One region of the Acetobacterium sp. KB-1 genome, then DNA from elsewhere that is predicted to be linked to it. Evidence: predicted binding sites of a transcription regulator. Region 1 holds the regulator's gene; the other holds the start of a gene.

The links. The regulator NrdR, encoded in region 1, represses ribonucleotide reductase genes. The targets are predictions, from matches to a motif close to CACNANATNTNGTG.
Region 2: a site for NrdR is predicted at 5,209-5,222, ahead of DOZ58_RS02835 (vitamin B12-dependent ribonucleotide reductase). Genes of this name have one in related genera too.

The regions. Positions count from the first base shown of each region.
Region 1 is NZ_CP030040.1:3,413,409-3,422,670, reverse strand. Features, by position in the region: gene scpB (SMC-Scp complex subunit ScpB) at 1-589, opposite strand, end outside; gene DOZ58_RS15750 (ScpA family protein) at 579-1,316, opposite strand; gene DOZ58_RS15745 (site-2 protease family protein) at 1,320-1,961, opposite strand; gene DOZ58_RS15740 (NUDIX hydrolase) at 2,160-2,708, opposite strand; gene nrdR (transcriptional regulator NrdR) at 2,695-3,177, opposite strand; gene ftsZ (cell division protein FtsZ) at 3,183-4,235, opposite strand; gene DOZ58_RS15725 (cell division protein FtsQ/DivIB) at 4,509-5,354, opposite strand; gene murG (undecaprenyldiphospho-muramoylpentapeptide beta-N-acetylglucosaminyltransferase) at 5,351-6,457, opposite strand; gene ftsW (putative lipid II flippase FtsW) at 6,461-7,600, opposite strand; gene murD (UDP-N-acetylmuramoyl-L-alanine--D-glutamate ligase) at 7,619-8,980, opposite strand; gene mraY (phospho-N-acetylmuramoyl-pentapeptide-transferase) at 8,993-9,262, opposite strand, start outside.
Region 2 is NZ_CP030040.1:598,168-607,429, forward strand. Features, by position in the region: gene DOZ58_RS02820 (glycosyltransferase) at 1-1,166, opposite strand, end outside; gene DOZ58_RS02825 (stress-responsive transcriptional regulator PspC) at 1,175-1,330, opposite strand; gene proB (glutamate 5-kinase) at 1,369-2,166, opposite strand; gene DOZ58_RS02835 (vitamin B12-dependent ribonucleotide reductase) at 2,242-5,184, opposite strand; gene plsY (glycerol-3-phosphate 1-O-acyltransferase PlsY) at 5,369-5,983, opposite strand; gene DOZ58_RS02845 (cysteine-rich small domain-containing protein) at 6,004-6,279, opposite strand; gene DOZ58_RS02850 (indolepyruvate oxidoreductase subunit beta) at 6,281-6,853, opposite strand; gene iorA (indolepyruvate ferredoxin oxidoreductase subunit alpha) at 6,856-8,637, opposite strand; gene DOZ58_RS02860 (phosphate acyltransferase) at 8,657-9,262, opposite strand, start outside.

The DNA.
Region 1 (9,262 bases):
GTTCTTCATTGGCGGTGTCTTTGTTTTCTGATTGATGATTGAGCAACTCCAGATTAAAACTTTCCTGTTTGCCCTGCGAAAAAACCTCAAATTCCGGTATCTCTTTGAGACTTGTGAAGCCCATGGTTTTTAAAAAGGCATTGGTTGTTTTATAGAGAATCGGCCGTCCCGGGGCTTCCAGACGACCACTGTCACAAATCAGTCCCCGATCCAGCAAGCGCTGAATGGCACTGCTGGAACTTACTCCTCTGAGTTCATCAACGGCCAACCGGGTAACGGGCTGGCGATAGGCAATAATCGCCAGGGTTTCGAGTGCCGCCCGGGATAAACCGGTTTTTTCCTGATGCCTGGTAATTTCTTTGATATACCCGTAATAGTCGGGTTTTGTGGAAAGCTGATAGGTATCCTTAATCTGAACCAGACGAATACCACGTGCTTTTGATTGATAATCCTGTTTAAGTATTTCCATCGCGAACTGCACTTCCGATACCGGTTTATCCAGGCATCGACACAGTTCGGTCATGGAAACCCCTTCTCCAGCCCCAAAAAGAATGCCTTCGATGATCCCAGCCAGTTCATCACTGTTCATTGTTGTCCACCTCCTGTTGAATCTGAAAATCTATAAATACCCGATTTTGAAGCAGCCGCAAACCACTGGTCTTAACCATTTCCAAAAGTGATAGCAGGGTTACCACCACCTCTTCCCGGGATATATCCGGCCGGAGCAGCTCTGAAAAGCTGACCCCGGCGGTTCCGGCTTGAACCAGAACCGCGGTTATTTCAGCGATTTTTTCTTCAATGCTGAACAATTCCCGAATAATCTTCTGCGGTGGCGCGATTGCCTCCAATTCTTCCTCTTTCTGAAACAACAGCCGTTTAAAGCATTGTTCAAGCGAATAGGGATCGATGACCAGAGGCACTTCTTCGGTATTCTGAGGGATGTACTCCGGATCTCTATAGATGGCGCAGCGCTCAACCTGTTCCCGGGTTTGAAAATATCGACTGATCTCTTTAAAAATCTTATACTCAACCAATTGACGAATCAGTTTTGCCTTAAGATCTTCTGGGTCTTCCTGCTCATCTTCATTTTTAGGTAGCAATGCTCTGGCCTTAATTTCGAGCAGTCTGGCGGCCATCACAATAAATTCACTGGCGACATCCATATCCATATCCTGCCAGGTTCTAATCTGCATTAGATAGTGATTCGTAATCGTTGCAATGGGAATATCGTAAATATCGATCTTGCTTTTCTGGATTAAATTGATTAATAGGTCGAGCGGCCCTTCATAGCCATCCAGACTCACTGCATATGCCATAAGCTAAGACCAGATCAGATTAAAAATTGGCAGTAGTATTGCTGAAAACAAATTCACAATGCCATTAATTGCAGGATTGATAATAATTCCCAACAAACCGGTAAAAGCCAAAATAAAGATCGCAATCATACCGTAGCGCTGATACTTATAGTAGGTCATCAGTGCTTTAGGCGGTAAAAACAAGACCAGAATCTGAGATCCATCCAAAGGCGGAATCGGAATGATGTTAAAAACAGCAAACATAATGTTATAAATGTAAACATATTGCAAGACCGTCATCAACACTTCATTGTTTAGCGGTACCACTGCCAAATAAGCTGCCATTCCAAAAAAAGCCAACAATAGATTCGTAAGAACCCCTGCCAATGCAACCACAATCATCCCTTTTTTACGTTCTTTAAAATTTCCAGGATTCACGGGCACTGGCTTTGCCCAGCCAAAGCGGAATAACAGCATCGAAATAAACCCCAAAGGATCGATGTGTTTAAGGGGATTCAGGGTTAACCGTCCGGCATTTTTGGGAGTAGGATCCCCCATTGAATCAGCGGCATAACCATGGGCCATTTCATGAAAACTAATGGCAATCAGTATCCCCGGAAGGCTTAATATTAAACTATAAAAATAGTCCGGTGTAAAATTAAACATTATCTTTTACCTCTTTTTCAGTGTTGCACACCTGATTTTACCAGACCGAAAGTTTGATTCGGTAACTGGCTTCAAACCAATTCATTTTTGTCGTTTTCGTTTATCTAATGCATCACGCTTTAACACATAATACAAAATAGATGATTTATTCTAATGCTCTGCATCAAATAAACCATCTATCCTCATTGAACATTATTTCTATTCTGCTATCGACCTTCTTGCGGCAATGGAAAAATAATAACCCAGCGCTGCGACGGTTTTGCCATCAATGAACTGTCCGTTAATAAACAGCGTTCGGGCTGTCCTTACTGGTATTTTAACAACTCGGATAAATTCATCCGGGTCCTCTTTCAAAGGGTCCCACATAAATTCTGTGGCGCTAAACAAAGCGATTTTTTCTGAGCAATAACCCGGGGTGGGGATAAAGTCTCCCAGCTTAAAAAGATTAACCGGTCGATAACCGATTTCTTCCCGGCATTCCCTGATCGCTGCAGCTTCAGGATCTTCCCCAAGTTCCAGCAGACCAGCCGGAATTTCAGTCAGCAGCTGCCGACTGGCAATCCGGTATTGCTTCACAAAGATCATCTGTCCATCTTTAACAGCTAAAACGGCGACTGCCCCCTGATGTTCGATAATTTCCCGTTTGGAAAAACTGCCATTTGGTAGTTTTACCTCATCAACGCGCAGTTTGACAATCCGTCCATCATAGATGACTTCACTTTTCACGGTTTTTTCATACTGTTTCATGGGAACCCTCGGCCTGTTTTTCTGAAATTAATCGTTCCAACTCATCCATAAACGAAGCGACATCTTTAAATTGTCGGTAGACGGAAGCAAAACGCACATAAGCGACCTGATCCATGGTCTTTAAGGCTGCCATTACCTGCTCACCAATTAGCGAAGATGGTACCTCTTTCATTTCGCCTTGATATAAGCGTCGTTCCAGATCATCCACCACCGTTTTAATGGCATCAATGGAAACTGGTCGTTTTTCACAGGCCTTAATCATTCCATTGAATATTTTATTTTTATCAAAGGCTGTTCGCTGGCCACCTTTTTTAACCACAATCAGGGGTATATTTTCAACCCGTTCGTAGGTCGTGAAACGTTTATTGCACTTATTACACTCCCTGCGTCTGCGGATCATTGTTCCTTCTTCGGATGGCCGCGAATCAACAACCTTGCTGTCATCAAATGCACAATACGGACACTTCATCGGTATTATTCTTGAGTCAAGAAATCTGGAATTGAAAATTCACCAACTGAATCACTGGCACTCTTGACAACTTTTTTAATAACAGCTTTCTTTTCTTTTTCACCACCGGACAAAAATCCTGTCGCAATAACGGTAATTTTGATTTCATCTCCTAAAGATTCATCAATGGTCGCACCAAAAATAACGTTGGCATCGGGATCTGACGCTTCTCTGGCAATGCTGGCAGCTTTATCGACTTCAAATAATGAAAGATCTTCGCCAGCCGTAATATTAAGTAATACCCCGGTTGCTCCGTCGATCTGGGTTTCCAGCAACGGACTAAGAATTGCCTGTTTGGCGGCTTCTTCGGCACGGTTATCTCCACTTGCTTGACCAACACCCATGTGAGCCAGTCCGGTATCTTTCATAATCGTTTTAACATCGGCAAAGTCAAGGCTAATCAGTCCTGGCATGGCGATTAGATCTGAGATACTTTTCACACCCTGGAGCAACACATCATCAGCTAACCTGAAGGCGTCTTTCAGAGAGGTTGATTTATCAGCCATTCTTAGCAGTCGGTCATTGGGGATTGTTACCAGAGAGTCAACATTTTCCTGTAAAAACTCACTGGCAATCTGGGCATTACGCATCCGTACCCGTCCTTCAAAAGAGAACGGTTTGGTGACGACACCAATGGTTAAAATTCCCAGGTCTTTAGCGATTTTTGCAATAATCGGAGCCGCTCCGGAACCGGTTCCGCCACCCATACCAGCTGTTAAAAACAACAGATCGGTATCTTTAATCATGTCAGCAATGGCGTCTTTGCTTTCCTCGGCCGCTTTCTGACCAATCTCGGGATTCCCCCCGGAACCAAGTCCCTGGGTAATTTTTTCCCCGATTTGAAGTTTTTTTTCAGATAAAGCCAAGGCAAGAGCTTGTTTATCGGTATTAATAGCAATAAAATCCACACCCTTCATCCCGGCTTCAATCATTCGATTAATGGCATTGTTTCCACCACCACCGACACCGATAACACGAATTTTTGCAAAATTATCGTAATTCCCATCTAATTCAAACACTTTTATTCCTCCTCTTACTAAACAGCTTTCTCGTTAAAATTGATCGTTTGTATCTTTTTTCCTGAACATTGGATTCGTTTCAGTTGTTTTTTCATCGTTAATAACACTTCTTCCCCCTATTTGTAAGTTAAAGAAATGTTCACCCCTTTCTTTCTTTATATTAACCTTTATTTACAAATTTTTCAACTATTGAATAATAAATTAAGTAAAATAACGCTCAATATTTTAGAATCAGACCAAATGTTTTATGAATCGCTCACTCATTCTTTATTTTTAGCGCGGTTTGATGACTGGCTTTGTTCCCACTGCCAGATTAATAATCATATTACTGGTATTTTTATCCAGATTATTTTGGATATAGGCCTTGTTGTCAATATAATTATTATAATCCCATAGAATAAAAACGGTGCCGTTTTTTGTCACAATTTCATAGGTGTTTACTTCTGTCATCCGTACCTCGGATATTTTTTCCAGGTTGCTATCTTTTTTCAAATCTCTAAGAATATTCATAATCGTGTCAAAACGCCAATAGGGTTCAACCACTACTTCTTTACCAATTTCTGTTATGGTAACCTCATCACTTCCAAAAATCAGCGGTATATCTGTTTTTCTCAGGTATTCGCCGTCTTCAATCAGCGTTTTGTCTTCCGACAGATAGTAGACTTTGTTATCATAATTCACCGCACAAATTGGTGCTGATTCGACCATTCGGATGAGAATTTTGTTTGGCATAATCTTAGAAATTTCCAGTTCATCCAAATTCATCAAGGCATTGATATTATAATTTGCCTGATTGACATCGATCAAAAAAATACTCTCCCCAACGTTAATTCCTGAGGCCTCAACGACCGTCTGCGCATCAACAATTTCATTCCCAACCACTTCAATTTCAGTCACGTTAAATATACCCAAATTAACCGCCTGGTAAACACCGAAACCAATAGCCCCGATTATTCCCAGAATGATCAACATGGTTACTAAGCCTTTCATGATGCGTTTGCGCTTGTTTGCTTTTCGCTGTCGTCGACGCTGTTCCCTGAGCTCTTGCTTTGTCGGCTCGAGGTTTTGAAGTTTCCTTATCTTCTTTTCGCTGGAGTTTTTTTTCTTTGATCGTTTCATTCATTCTCCATTAATTTTTTTATTTGTGCATAAATCCGATCTCCGGCATTAATGATGCTTTGTTTTTTAGTGATCTGGCTCATCATCTGACATTTTTTCTCATCTTCTAATAGCGACTCAACAGTTTGAATCAGTCGCGCCCCCGTCAGTTCTTTGTCTTTAATGAGAACACCACCGCCCGGATCGGTAATCACCCGGGCATTGAATTCCTGATGATTGCCGGCTGCCAGCGGGTAGGGAACCAGAATTGAAGGTACACCCACCGCCTGGATTTCCGCCACTGACATTGCTCCGGAACGGCTAATTACCAGATCAGCAGCTCCTAAAAGGCGGTGCACCTCATTGCTGTAAGCATCAACAAAAACATGACCAGATGGTGAAAGCCCCAGGTGATCGACTTCTTTTTTAATCGATTCATATTGATCTTTTCCGGTTAAATGATAAATAACCCGATCGTCTTGGTCTTTATAGGACGCAATCAGAGACAGGGCACTCTGATTGATGGAACCAGCGCCCTGGCTTCCGCCCATAATTAAAATCATTTTCTGGGTGTCAGACAGATTCAGGTTTTTTCGCAATTCACTTCGGTCAATCTGATGGTAGTCCGATCGCACCGGGTTTCCCGCCAGAAAAGTCCGTTCCTGGGGGAAATATTTTTCGGCCTCTTTAAAACTGATGGCAATCCGATTTACCCGGGTCCCCAACATCAGATTTGTTTTCCCGGGATAAGCATTTTGTTCATGAATCATTGTTTTTATTTTTCGTCGGCTGGCAATTAAGAGGAGCGGTCCCGCGGTAAACCCTCCGGTTCCAATCACCAGATCCGGTTGATGCTTTTTAATTAATTTTTTGGCATCGCTAAGCCCGTCAAAAATCCCCTTAATTGCTGCCAGTGTTTCTAATGAGGCCTTTCGCTCAAATCCCCGGACCCGGATATACTCAATCGGATAGCCATACTGAGGAATGATGTTTTTTTCCATCCCCACCATCGATCCAATAAAGACAATTTCAGCCCCGGGATTTTCAGTTTTTATTTTTTCAGCAATCGCTAATCCCGGATAAATATGCCCTCCGGTTCCACCTGCTGCAATGAGTATTTTCACAATCTACCTCACAATCTTTTTCTTGTTATGCATGGTTTTCTTGTTTGGTTCCAGTTTCTTGCCAAGGTCTACAGTTCGGGAGATATTTAGAATTGGGCCCATCATCGCAAACAAAATAACCATCGAGGAACCACCCGCGCTGATAAAGGGCAAGGCCATCCCAGTTACCGGGATGATCGCTGATGCAACGCCAATGTTCACCAATACCTGAAATGCCAGCAATAACATCACACCACTGGTATACAGATAGGCAAAGGTATCCTGAGATTTCTGGGCAATTTGAAATCCCCGCCAGATTACATAAGCAAACAGTCCTAAAACAAGTAAACATCCCACGAAGCCAAATTCCTCGGCGATATTGGCAAAGATAAAGTCATTCTGCAGTTCCGGCAAAAACAGATATTTCTGTTTTCCATTACCCAGACCTCTGCCAAACATCCCACCGGTACCAATTGCCAGGAGAGATTGGGATATCTGATAATCATACCCACCTTTTCCTAAAAAAACATTAAAACGATCCAGTCGCCAGGGTTCGGCGATCATTAAACCAGCCACTGCCAATACCCCAAATCCCAGATAAGGATAAAAGAGTTTAAATTCAACGCCCCCAAAATAAAGGACCCCACAAGCGGCCAGGGCGATGGCCATAGCTGCACTCAAAGATGGTTCAATAGCGGTCAGGCCGCAGATGAGCCCCAGGGGCAACATACAATTTAACAAAAACGGCATATTCTCTTTGATAATGCCGGGTTTCCTAGAAATAACGGTGCTAAAATAAAGAATCACGGCAACCTTTGCTAATTCAGAAGGCTGAAAGGTGGTGACTTTTAAATCAATCCACCGTCTGGCATCATTAACCTTTAAGCCAATACCGGGGATTAAAACGATAATCAAAAGAAAAATAGAAATCACAATGCCCACAAGATAATATTTTTTGTAAACCCGGTAATCAATCTTACTCATGATTCCCATTACTGTCACACCCAGAATAACAAATACTAATTGTTTTAAAAACAGGGAATAACCTTTTTCCCCACTAATGGTGGATGAGTACATGCTGGCACTGAATACCATAATTACCCCAATGCCCGCCAACAACAGGAGGGCAATTAAAAAAGGTCGATCTATTTTTCCATTTTTCATGGTTCACTCCTCGAATTTTTATTGATTTTCGGTCACCAATCGCTTGAAAACTCGACCTCGGATCTCATAATTATCAAACATATCCCAACTGGCACAGGCTGGCGATAACAAAACAGTGTCACCCGATACGGCCACCGCTTTTGCGTGGGCAACCGCTTCCTCGTAGGTGTCAACTTTGGTGATGGTCGTAAAGCCCTTGGCCGTAGCGGCTTTGATTAGATCATCCGCAGTTACGCCTAAAACGATCAGCTGCTTGACCCGCTTTGCCACCAGTGCCATCAGCTCGGAATAGTCTTCTTTTTTATCATAGCCTCCGGCCAGCAGAATAATCGGTTCTGTTACCGCATTGACAGCCGTAATAGTGGCGTTGGTGTTGGTTCCTTTCGAATCGTTGATGTAGGTCACCCCGTCAAAACAGCCCACCAACTCCAGACGATGTTCCACTCCCGCAAAGGTTTTAAGAACCCGGACGATGACTTCCAGTTCAACCCCTGAAAAATATGCCAGGGTCAGAGCCGCCAGAGCATTCATGGTATTATGAGGACCGATAATACCCAGTTCATCTTCCCGACAAACCAAGATGCTTTCTTGACCATTATTAATATAGATTTCGCCCGCTAAACACCAGGCACCATAATCAACGGTTTTTTTATAACTAAAAAGGGCTTTTCTTGAAACCGCCTTTTCACCCAATTCACCGACTAAAGGGTCATCCCCGTTTAATACCAGCAGGTCTTCGACTCGTTGATTTTCAAATATCCGGCCTTTGGCATGCACATAATTTTCCATGCTCAGGTGACGGTCCAGATGATCCGGCGTCAGATTGAGAATCGCCGCCGCCTGAGGTCGAAAAGTATGGATCGTCTCCAATTGGAAACTGCTGATCTCGGTTATAAAAACCTCATCTGCGGTCGCGCTATCGACATAGTTGGTAATGGGGTCGCCAATGTTTCCGACCACATAAGTTCCCCGACCTGAGGCTTTGAATATTTCCCCCAGCAGGGTGGTGGTGGTGGTTTTCCCATTGGTCCCAGTAATCGCAATAAAAGGTGTTTGTGTCAATCGATAGGCCGCTTCGACCTCACCTGTGACTGGAATACCCTGCGCGTAAGCCGCTTGAATAATGGGAATACTCAGCGGCACCCCCGGGCTTATGACCACCTCATCAATCACCGTTAAAATCTCCAGACTCGGCTGAACACCAAAAATCGATTCAAACTCCGGGTTTTTTTCAAAATCCAGAATCTGGGGAAACTCTTTTAAGACGATGCCCGATGATCGGGTGTCCGTTAATAACACGGCTTCGCCATGGCTTAGTAATAGTTCTGTGACCGCAACCCCACTTCGGGCCGCTCCGACTACCAGAGTCCTTTTTATCATAATGCGCTTCTCCTATCCTAAACAAATAAATGCAATGACTACCGAAATCGCTGTAACCACCCAGAAAACAGTGACGACCCGGGTTTCACTCCAACCCGACAATTCAAAGTGATGATGAATGGGGGCCATCTTAAAAAAGCGCTTTCCCCCGGTAGATTTAAAGTAGCTCACTTGAATCACTACCGATAAAGCTTCAAGGACAAACAAAGCGCCAGCAATGAGCAGAAAAATCTGTAGCTGAGTAATGATCGCCATGACTACAACCGCTCCGCCCAACGCCAT
Region 2 (9,262 bases), 1.2 Mb from region 1:
TCCTTGATTTTGTAGGAATCCTGTTGCGGCTCAGTGAGTGACTTTCGAGTAGTATAATCGGCGATCAGGTTTCTACAGAGTTCGATTGTTTTACTCATCGATCGTTTTTGCGCTTCCTCTGACATATTTTCTGACATTCGCTTAATAATATATTTATTTTCAAACAAAAAATCAACCATCGAGGTCAAATCTTTGATCTTATCTACTTTGATGGCCATTCCCCCATCAACAAGATAATCGGCGTTCTCTTCTTCCTGTCCAGGATAATAAAACGGAATAATCATGGGGATGTTTTTAACAATCGCTTCCGTTGTAGTAAGCCCCCCGGGCTTAGAAATGATAGCATCGGACTCATCCATCAACTCGGACACGTTGTTCACAAACCCGTGAATTTCAACGATTTTTTGATCATCTGTTTCCTGGGCATAAAGATTTTTAATATCTTTTTCAATCTTTTCATTATTTCCACAGACAACGATAATTCGGATTTTTTCTTTTACCTTCAGCAAGGATGAAAAGGCTTTCTCCATTTGTTTGCTGCCCAAACTGCCGGCCATGAGTAAGATCGTGCCTGCCACATTGGCGGTCTCCTTACGTTCAAGATGGTTGTTTTTTAAAAAGGTTTGCCGTATCGGGATGCCATAGGGATAAATGATCTCTTCAGCAACACCTTTGTCAACCATCGTCTGTTTCGTATAATCGCTGCCAACAACATAAGCGTCAATCATTTTTTTCAGATAAAGGGTATGAATCTTATAATCCGTAACGATGGACAACACCGGTACATCAAAAGCGTGATGTTCTTTTAGTGTACCTAATACATTGGTAACGAACGGATGAGTGGTAATGATTAAATCCGGTTTTCCAGAATTGATCAGTGGCACAATATCAGGGTTCATGACCTTTGTCAGAGCCTGAAAAATCCCCTGCTGGAAACGATTCATATTATTGAACTGATTGTACATTTGCTCGTAGAGCTTGGGTACATTTACCACAATTTGCTGGTAGCCTTTGGTAATCAGACGATCGAGGGTGATATTCGTCTCTTTAAACGCATCATAAACCTCCGTTTGATAGCCAGCCTCGTCCAGGGATTCTTTTAACGACTGAGCAGCCAAATTATGACCAGCACCGGTCGACGCTGTAAAAATAAATACTTTCGACATGACAAACCTTATTCTTCGAATTCTTTAGTGAATTTATAATTTACCCGCATCAGTTTTCCACCCATTGCTTCTTCTTTTCTTTTTTCAACAAAATAAATTCCACCAAAAACCATTAACATTCCCGCAACTACGGCAGAAAATCCGACGAATATTTTCTTTAACATAAGAATCCTCCATATTTAAAATTGATTTGCGTTACTTTTTAATCACTTAAGAAAATGGTCCCTATCTCTTTGCCATCCAAAATATCATAAAGGGTTTTACAATCTTCACCAGAAGCGATGATCACATCGATACCGCAATCAGTGGCATATTTTGCTGCCCCAAGTTTAGTAATCATCCCTCCAGTGCCCAGACATGAGGTGCTACTTCCGGCGCTTTTCATAATTTGGCCATCGACATGATGAACTGTTCTGATTAGTTGGGCCTCTTTATTAAGTACCGGATTGTCATCGTAGAGACCAGCCACATCGGACAAAATTATCAATAGGTCAGCATCCACCAGGTCAGCTGTCATTGCTGAAAGGATATCATTATCCCCAAAACATTCTTCCTGGATTTCGTCTGTAGCAATACAGTCATTCTCATTGACAATAGGGATGATTCCTCCTTCTATCAGGGCGTTGAAGGTATTCATAGCATTATTTCGCTTGATTGAGTGGCTGAAAACATCTTTTGTCAGTAAAATTTGTCCCACAGTCTGGTGATATTCATCAAATAATTTATGATAGACACGCATCAGTAAGCCTTGTCCCACCGAAGCGGCAGCCTGCTTTTCTTTGAGGGTTTTCGGTCGCTCTTTCAGCTTCATCCGGTTCATTCCGGCACCGATGGCGCCAGACGAGACGAGCACCATTTTCTTACCACTATTCTCAAGATCGGTCAAAACCCTAGCCAAGATTTCCAATTTTCGGAGATCCAGGGTTCCATTAGCGTGGGTTACTGAGGTTGTTCCCATTTTAACTACTATTGTTGTTGCATTTTTAATCTTTTCTCGCATCTAAATCTCCTAAGGTGTGTATCCTAGTTAATTATTATATCAAACAATGGGAAAACATCAAAATCTTTTTTATTCTTAACTGCATCCTGTGGTTGTCCCGCAGTCCAGACATAATTTGCAAGTTCCATTGCGCATCATCCGGTCACTGCCACAATGACTGCAGGTTTCTCCGTATAATACCTCGCTGGCTACATCTTTATTGTAATCCTGGATGGGATTATCAGCACTGATGCTTTTTACCATGTTTTGCTTATTCATCAGAGTAAAATTTTTGGGTTTAACCTGGCAGTTTGAAAAATCACCATGTTCAATATCAATCACTTTGCTAATCAAATCAGAAATTGATGAAGCAAATTTGATGTAAGGATGGCGAGATACAAAACCAGATGGTTCATATTTTTGCCCTCTGAGCATCTTAGAAATTTGATCGGGCGGGATATGGTATTGAAGCATGTTGGATATCGATTTGGATAAGGATGCCAGTAATCCTTTGACGACCGTTCCTTCTTTGTCAGTAGAGACAAATATTTCAGCGATGCCACCATCTTCATAAAAACCGATGGTAATATAGAGCTCGATATCGCCGATTTTTGCCGCATGGGTTCGACTGAGCCGCATGCCTTCGGGCCGGACTCGGTTCAGAGCTTTTGTTGATCCTTCTTTTACCAGTGCAAGCAGCTCAGCATAAGAGTAGTCGTCGAGTGCCTTGTCACGATCGTCTGCCATTCCCGAGCTTAACGGCTGAGAAGCTTTGCAGGCATCTCGATAAATGGCTATTGCCTTGGTCCCCGTCCGATAAGCCAGTAGATGGATATTCTCGACATCTTCCACTGATGCATCATTAGGTAAATTTACCGTTTTAGAAACTGAACCACTGATCATTGGGGTGATGGCAGAGACCATTAAGACGTGACCCATTGGTGAAATGGTGTTGGCACTATCAAAAACAGGCAAATGTTCGGGTTTGATATAAGGAGCACCGGCTACGCCTTCATGTAAAAAATAGCCATGGCTGTCTTTTTCAAGTAAGTAAGTCAGGATTTCGCTGATTTCTTTTTCACTGTAACCGAGATTATAAAGCGCCATTTCCATAACTGGATTGACAATCTCCATGGACCCGCCGCCGATCAGTTTTTTAAAAACCACATGATTATAAAAAGGTTCTATCGATGTAGCGCCGCAGTCCATAGCAAACGAAATGGTTCCAGTTGGTGCGATGACGGACACCTGGGCGTTTCGATAGCCATAGGCATCACCGGCTTCTTCCGCTAGTTTCCAGGCTCTTTTTAATTGATTGCTGATATCTTTAAAGCCGATTTTTTGTAGCAGCTCATGGTTAATCTTAATCGGATCATAATGCAATTCTTCATAGCTGTCAGTTCGGCTGCCAGCAACACGACTGTGGTTGCGAATGACCCGTTTCATATAGGGTTCGTTGATTTCATATTTTGGAAAAGCACCAATTTTCCCCGCCATCAGTCCCGAAACATAGTAGGAGGTCCCGGTCATGATACCTGTGATCGCGGCGATCAGATTACGACTTTCTGCTGAATCATAGGGAAATCCCATGGCTAAAAGCAAGGATGCTGCATTGGCGATGCCGAGACCAGTGGTTCGAAACAGATAACTTTTTCGAGCAACATCTTTGGTTGGGAATTGTCCGTGGTATATGGAACCTTCCAAAGCGCATTGGATTAATCCAACCAAGTGAATGTAGTGATCAAGTGAAAAGCTGTTATCTTCCTGATTATAAAATTTGAAGATGTTAATCGATGCTAAATTACAAGCCGTATCATCTAAAAAGGCGTACTCCGAACAAGGATTGGTAGCATTAATTCGGTTGTTTTTTTCGTTGATTTTACCATTTTCGCCCCCTGGGCATGTATGCCAAGCATTAAAAACATCATCAAATTGAATGCCTGGGTCAGCACATTCCCAGGTGGCTTGATTAAGATGATTCCATAATTCCTTAACGGGCACTTCTCGATCAACCTTATCATCAACTCGGCCTTTGAGTTTCATTTTATGATCTGGTTCATTTTTCAGGTTTAAAACAGCTTCCATAAATTCAGCGTTGAGACGGACTGAGTTATTGCTGTTTTGACCACTGACAGTCTGATAAGCTTCACCATCCATGGATATCTCGTAACCCATTTTTCCCAGTGCCCGGACCTTTTGCTCTTCTTTTACCTTCCAGTTAATAAAATTATCAATTTCCGGATGATCAATGTCAACGATAACCATTTTAGCCGCCCGCCTAGTTGTCCCCCCAGATTTAATGGCCCCGGCATTGCGATCCAGTCCCTGGAGAAAACTCATCATCCCCGATGACTGCCCGCCACTGGTAAGGCCTTCATTAGCAGCTCTGAGGCTGGAGAAGTTAGTCCCAACACCAGAACCACCTTTAAATAATTTGGTTTCACTGACATAGTGCTCCGAAATAGAGTGATCACCAAGAAGTCGGTCTTCAATTGATAGGATAAAACAGGCGCTAGCCTGAGTTCTTGTGTATCGATCTTCTGATTCAAGCACCTGTTCGGCTTTTTCGTCATAATAATACAAATCATCCTTGGAACCGGCAATTTGATAACTTCGCATCAGACCAGTGTTAAACCACTGAGGTGAGTTAGGGGCCCACATCTGCATCAGGAAGGCATATACCAGTTCATCGTAATAAATTTGCCATTCCTCATCCGTATCGATTAGTCCTTCTTCTTTAATGGCATCCGTCCAGAAACCGACTAGACGATCGGCAATTTCACGCATGCTGTGTTCATAACCGAATTGGTTGGGAACACCTTTTCTTCTAAAGTATTTTGTTGCGATAATATTACAAGCATTTTGAGAATAGTGTTCTGGAAATTCCAGATCTTTCATTTCATAAATGGTTTCACCAGTTTGATAGTTTTTTAACACAACGTCGACAGTTTGCCACTGAAACAGATCATAAACAGTTTTATTTGAATTTTCCAGTTCTTTCGTAAATACTCGTTTAAACAGCTGATTTATTTGATTCAATTTATTTCTTCCTCCTAAATTATATACATGATATTGGGTTGCAACTCTAATTATAAACATAGATGTAGTGTTTAACAATGTATTTTTATGTTTTTAAAGATTGATTTTAAACGCTCGCTTTAAGCAAGTAAAAAGGCCCATCTCAGAGCCTTTTAAAATAGTAGTTAAATAGAGTGCTAAAAAGCTAATTTTTCATTTTAACTTTTTGTCCAATTTTGCTTTCTCGTCCCTGGATGATCCGTCCAATATTTTTACGATGTTGAAAAATGCTAAACAGACATAATACAATCGCGAAAATAACTTCTGTAACAGTTCTTCCTAGAAGCAGGGTAAAAACCGGTAGCATGGTCATGCCCACCATCGAGGTAAGGGAAACCATTTTCCATATTGCCAAAATGATTAGTCCAATCATAATGGCAATCAGAGCTACTTCCCAATCATAGGTAAGAAAAACACCTAACGATGTTGCAGTACCTTTTCCGCCGCGAAATTGAAGAAAAGCTGGCCAGTTATGACCGGCGACAACGGCAATCCCACCCAAAATTAGAAAGATCTCGTTTAGGCTTAAGGCATATCGACCAACAACGATCACCAGGCAGCCTTTTAATGCGTCGAGAAGAAACACCGGAATAGCCACATTTTTACCCATCACCCGAAGCACATTTGTTGTTCCTGCATTGCCACTGCCGTAGTTACGTACATCTTCATTTTTTAAAAATTTTACCAGAATATAAGCGAAATTTAGATTCCCGATTAAATAAGCTGCAACAATAAAAACAATTCCAATTACTATCGACATTTTTCTACCCCTTTAACCTATTATATTTTTGTTGTTCTGAGTTGTTCAATTAGCAGCCCTAATTTCTCCAACACCGCATCATAATGCTCGCGATGATGTGGAAAGCTGCATTTACTACAGTTTTTAATCCCCTTATCGGTATAACTAAAATGACCACCACAGTTGTTACCCAAGGCGTACAGCGGGCAATAACAAAACAGACAATTAAAATCCTCTAAATCATCAACCTTATGGCAAGGAAAGTACTCACAGGAGGTATGCTGAAAAAACTTATAATTCGAATCGTCTTTTTTCATTCTATACAGCATCCATCCCTGCGTGCAGGGCTTTGATATTAAGATCTTTAAACTGTTCTTTCACATTTTGAGCAATGATCGTCTCCCAATCAATATCGGTTAAACCCATCGATTTTATAATGGAACCAAGCAAAATCACATTCATTACCTTTGAATTACCGAGTTCTTCTGCCATTTTTGTTGCCGACATCACTCGTAAACTAACCTTTTTTTCTATTTCATTTAAAATATTGTCAGGATAAGTGTTCGCTCCAATGATGACAGAAAGCGGAAAGATCTCGGTGTCATTGACAATCATTTTGCCGGTCGGTTTGAGGTACTCCAGCGATCTCAGACCTTCCATTTTTTCAAAGGCAACGACGATATCGGCACTGCCGATTTCAATTACCGGAGATTGGACATCATCGCCATAACGAACCAATGAAGAAACCGAGCCGCCGCGCTGACTCATACCATGGATTTCACTCATCTTTACATCAAAACCGGCTTCCATTAATCCTGTTGTTAAAAGCTTAGCGGCTAAAATTGTTCCTTGACCGCCGACTCCCACTAATACGATATTTTTTGTTTCCATCTCTATCTCACCTCTACTGTAATGGCTTGTTTGGGACAGATCTGTGCACAAACACCACAGCCTACACAGCTTTCTTTTAGAATACCCGATTTTTTATTGGCTCGATCAAAAGCCAATGCCGGACAACCGGACTTCAGGCATTTTTTGCAGCCGATGCATTTATCAACATCGACGGAACAAACTTTCTTAAAGGCCATTGGGAACTCTTCATTATCCTGGCCAGAGAATTTTTTCAGAACACAGGGCCAACGGGTAATAATAACAGCAGGACCATCAGTATTTAGTCCCCATTCAATGGCTTCTTCAACAATCTGAAGATTATTGGGATCGATAGAGATCAGGTTTTTTACGCCACAGGCTTTTACCATCGCTTCAATGTCAATCATCGGTGCTGCTTCGCCCATTAAATCATAACCAGTTCCGGGATTCTGTTGGTGACCAGTCATACCGGTAATACGGTTATCGAGAATAATGGTTAGAGTATTACTTTTATTATAGGTGACATCCATCAAACTGGTTATTCCCGAATGGAAAAAGGTTGAATCACCAAGAATTGATACCACTTTTTTTGAATGATCGCCTTTGATGTCAAAGGCTTTTTGAACACCGTGACCAGCACTGATGCTGGCACCCATACAAATCATCGCATCAGTAGCATTATAGGGGGCCATCAGTCCTAACGAGTAACAGCCAATATCGCTGAAGATCATTAGATCTTTTCGTCGGCCTAACTCATAAAAAACGCCGCGATGCGGACATCCGGCGCACAGTGCCGGGGGTCGTGGTAATACCAATTCTGGATTGGGCTCAATAATTTGAACAGTCTCGTCTAAAAGGGCTTTACGGACGCGATCAGGAGTCAGCTCACCCATGACGGGCAATTTTTCTTTACCGATGCAGTCAATTCCGGCTGCTTTGATTTCTTTTTCCATGATCGGATCGTTTTCTTCAAATATATAAAGGGTCTTTTTTCCTTTGGCGAAGGCCGCAATTTTTTCCATTGGTAGTGGATAACTAAAACCAATTTTTAAATATGAAACGGTATTCCCGAACACTTCTTTGGCATAACGATAGGCCACCCCGGATCCAATTACACCAATGTCAGAATGATTATCCTCACTGTAATTAAATGGCGTGGTATTAGAATAAGCTTCCAGACGTTTGAAATTATCAGCCAGCTTAACCTGCATACCTCGGGCAAATGCTGGTAACGGGCAATATTTCCGGATATCCTTTTCATAAGGTTTATCCATCACTTCTTCCCGGTCGCTACAAGAAACAATTGACTTAGAGTGACAAACCCGGGTTGTCATTCTGAATAAGACCGGCATGTCATAAGTTTCGCTGACAGCATAAGCTTCTTTGAGCATATCTTTAGCTTCCTGACTATCAGAAGGCTCAAACATACAGACTTTTGCATGGCGAGCATAATTGCGGTTATCCTGTTCATTCTGAGAAGAATGCATCCCTGGTTCGTCAGCGGTAACGAGAACTGCTCCAGCATTAACCCCCAGATAAGCAAAAGTAAACAGGGGATCGGTGGCAACATTAACACCCACGTGTTTCATGGCACATAAACTTCTGATGCCACCGATAGATGCACCGGCTGCTGCTTCCAGAGCGACCTTTTCATTGGGGGCCCATTCAGACACAATTTCCTTATAAGTAGCCACATTTTCTAATATTTCGGTACTTGGTGTTCCCGGATAGGCTGTGGCAAACTTTACCCCAGCCTCCCAGGCCCCTCTTGCGATGGCTTCATTTCCAGTTAATAATAGCTTCATTTCTTTTTTAATGCTCCTCTCATATTTGGTGACAATCATCCATTTCCTGGGTTAAAAATGCCCCCAGAATAATGGAATTTAGTTTATTTTCATAAGAATCCGATCGGGACGTTAAAATAATGGGTGCACAGGCACCCATCACGATCCCTCCCAACTGGGCATTACCCAGATGAGTCATTACTTTTATGATTGCATTGCCAGTTTCAATGTCTGGCATAACAATAACATCCACATCTCCCGCCACTTCCGATACATAACCTTTTATCTGCGCAGCTTTTTTTGAGATCAACAAATCCATCGCGATGGGACCTTCAACCAGAACATCTTCACCAAAATAGTGGTGTAGAGATAACTCTTTTAATGCTGCACCATCGACAGTAGCAGGCATTTTAGGATTAATCTTTTCTTTAGCTGCAAGGCAACCAACCTTGATGTGCTGCATACCCAGCAGTCTGGAAAAATCAACGGCGTTGGTGATGATCCCTTTTTTCTTATTTAAATCGGGGGCAATAATCATTCCACCATCAGATAAAACGAGAAACTTGTGATAGGAGGAAATTCTGATCATCATTATACTACTCAGGAGTCGTCCGGTCGTCAGACCACCGGTTTTACTAATGACAGC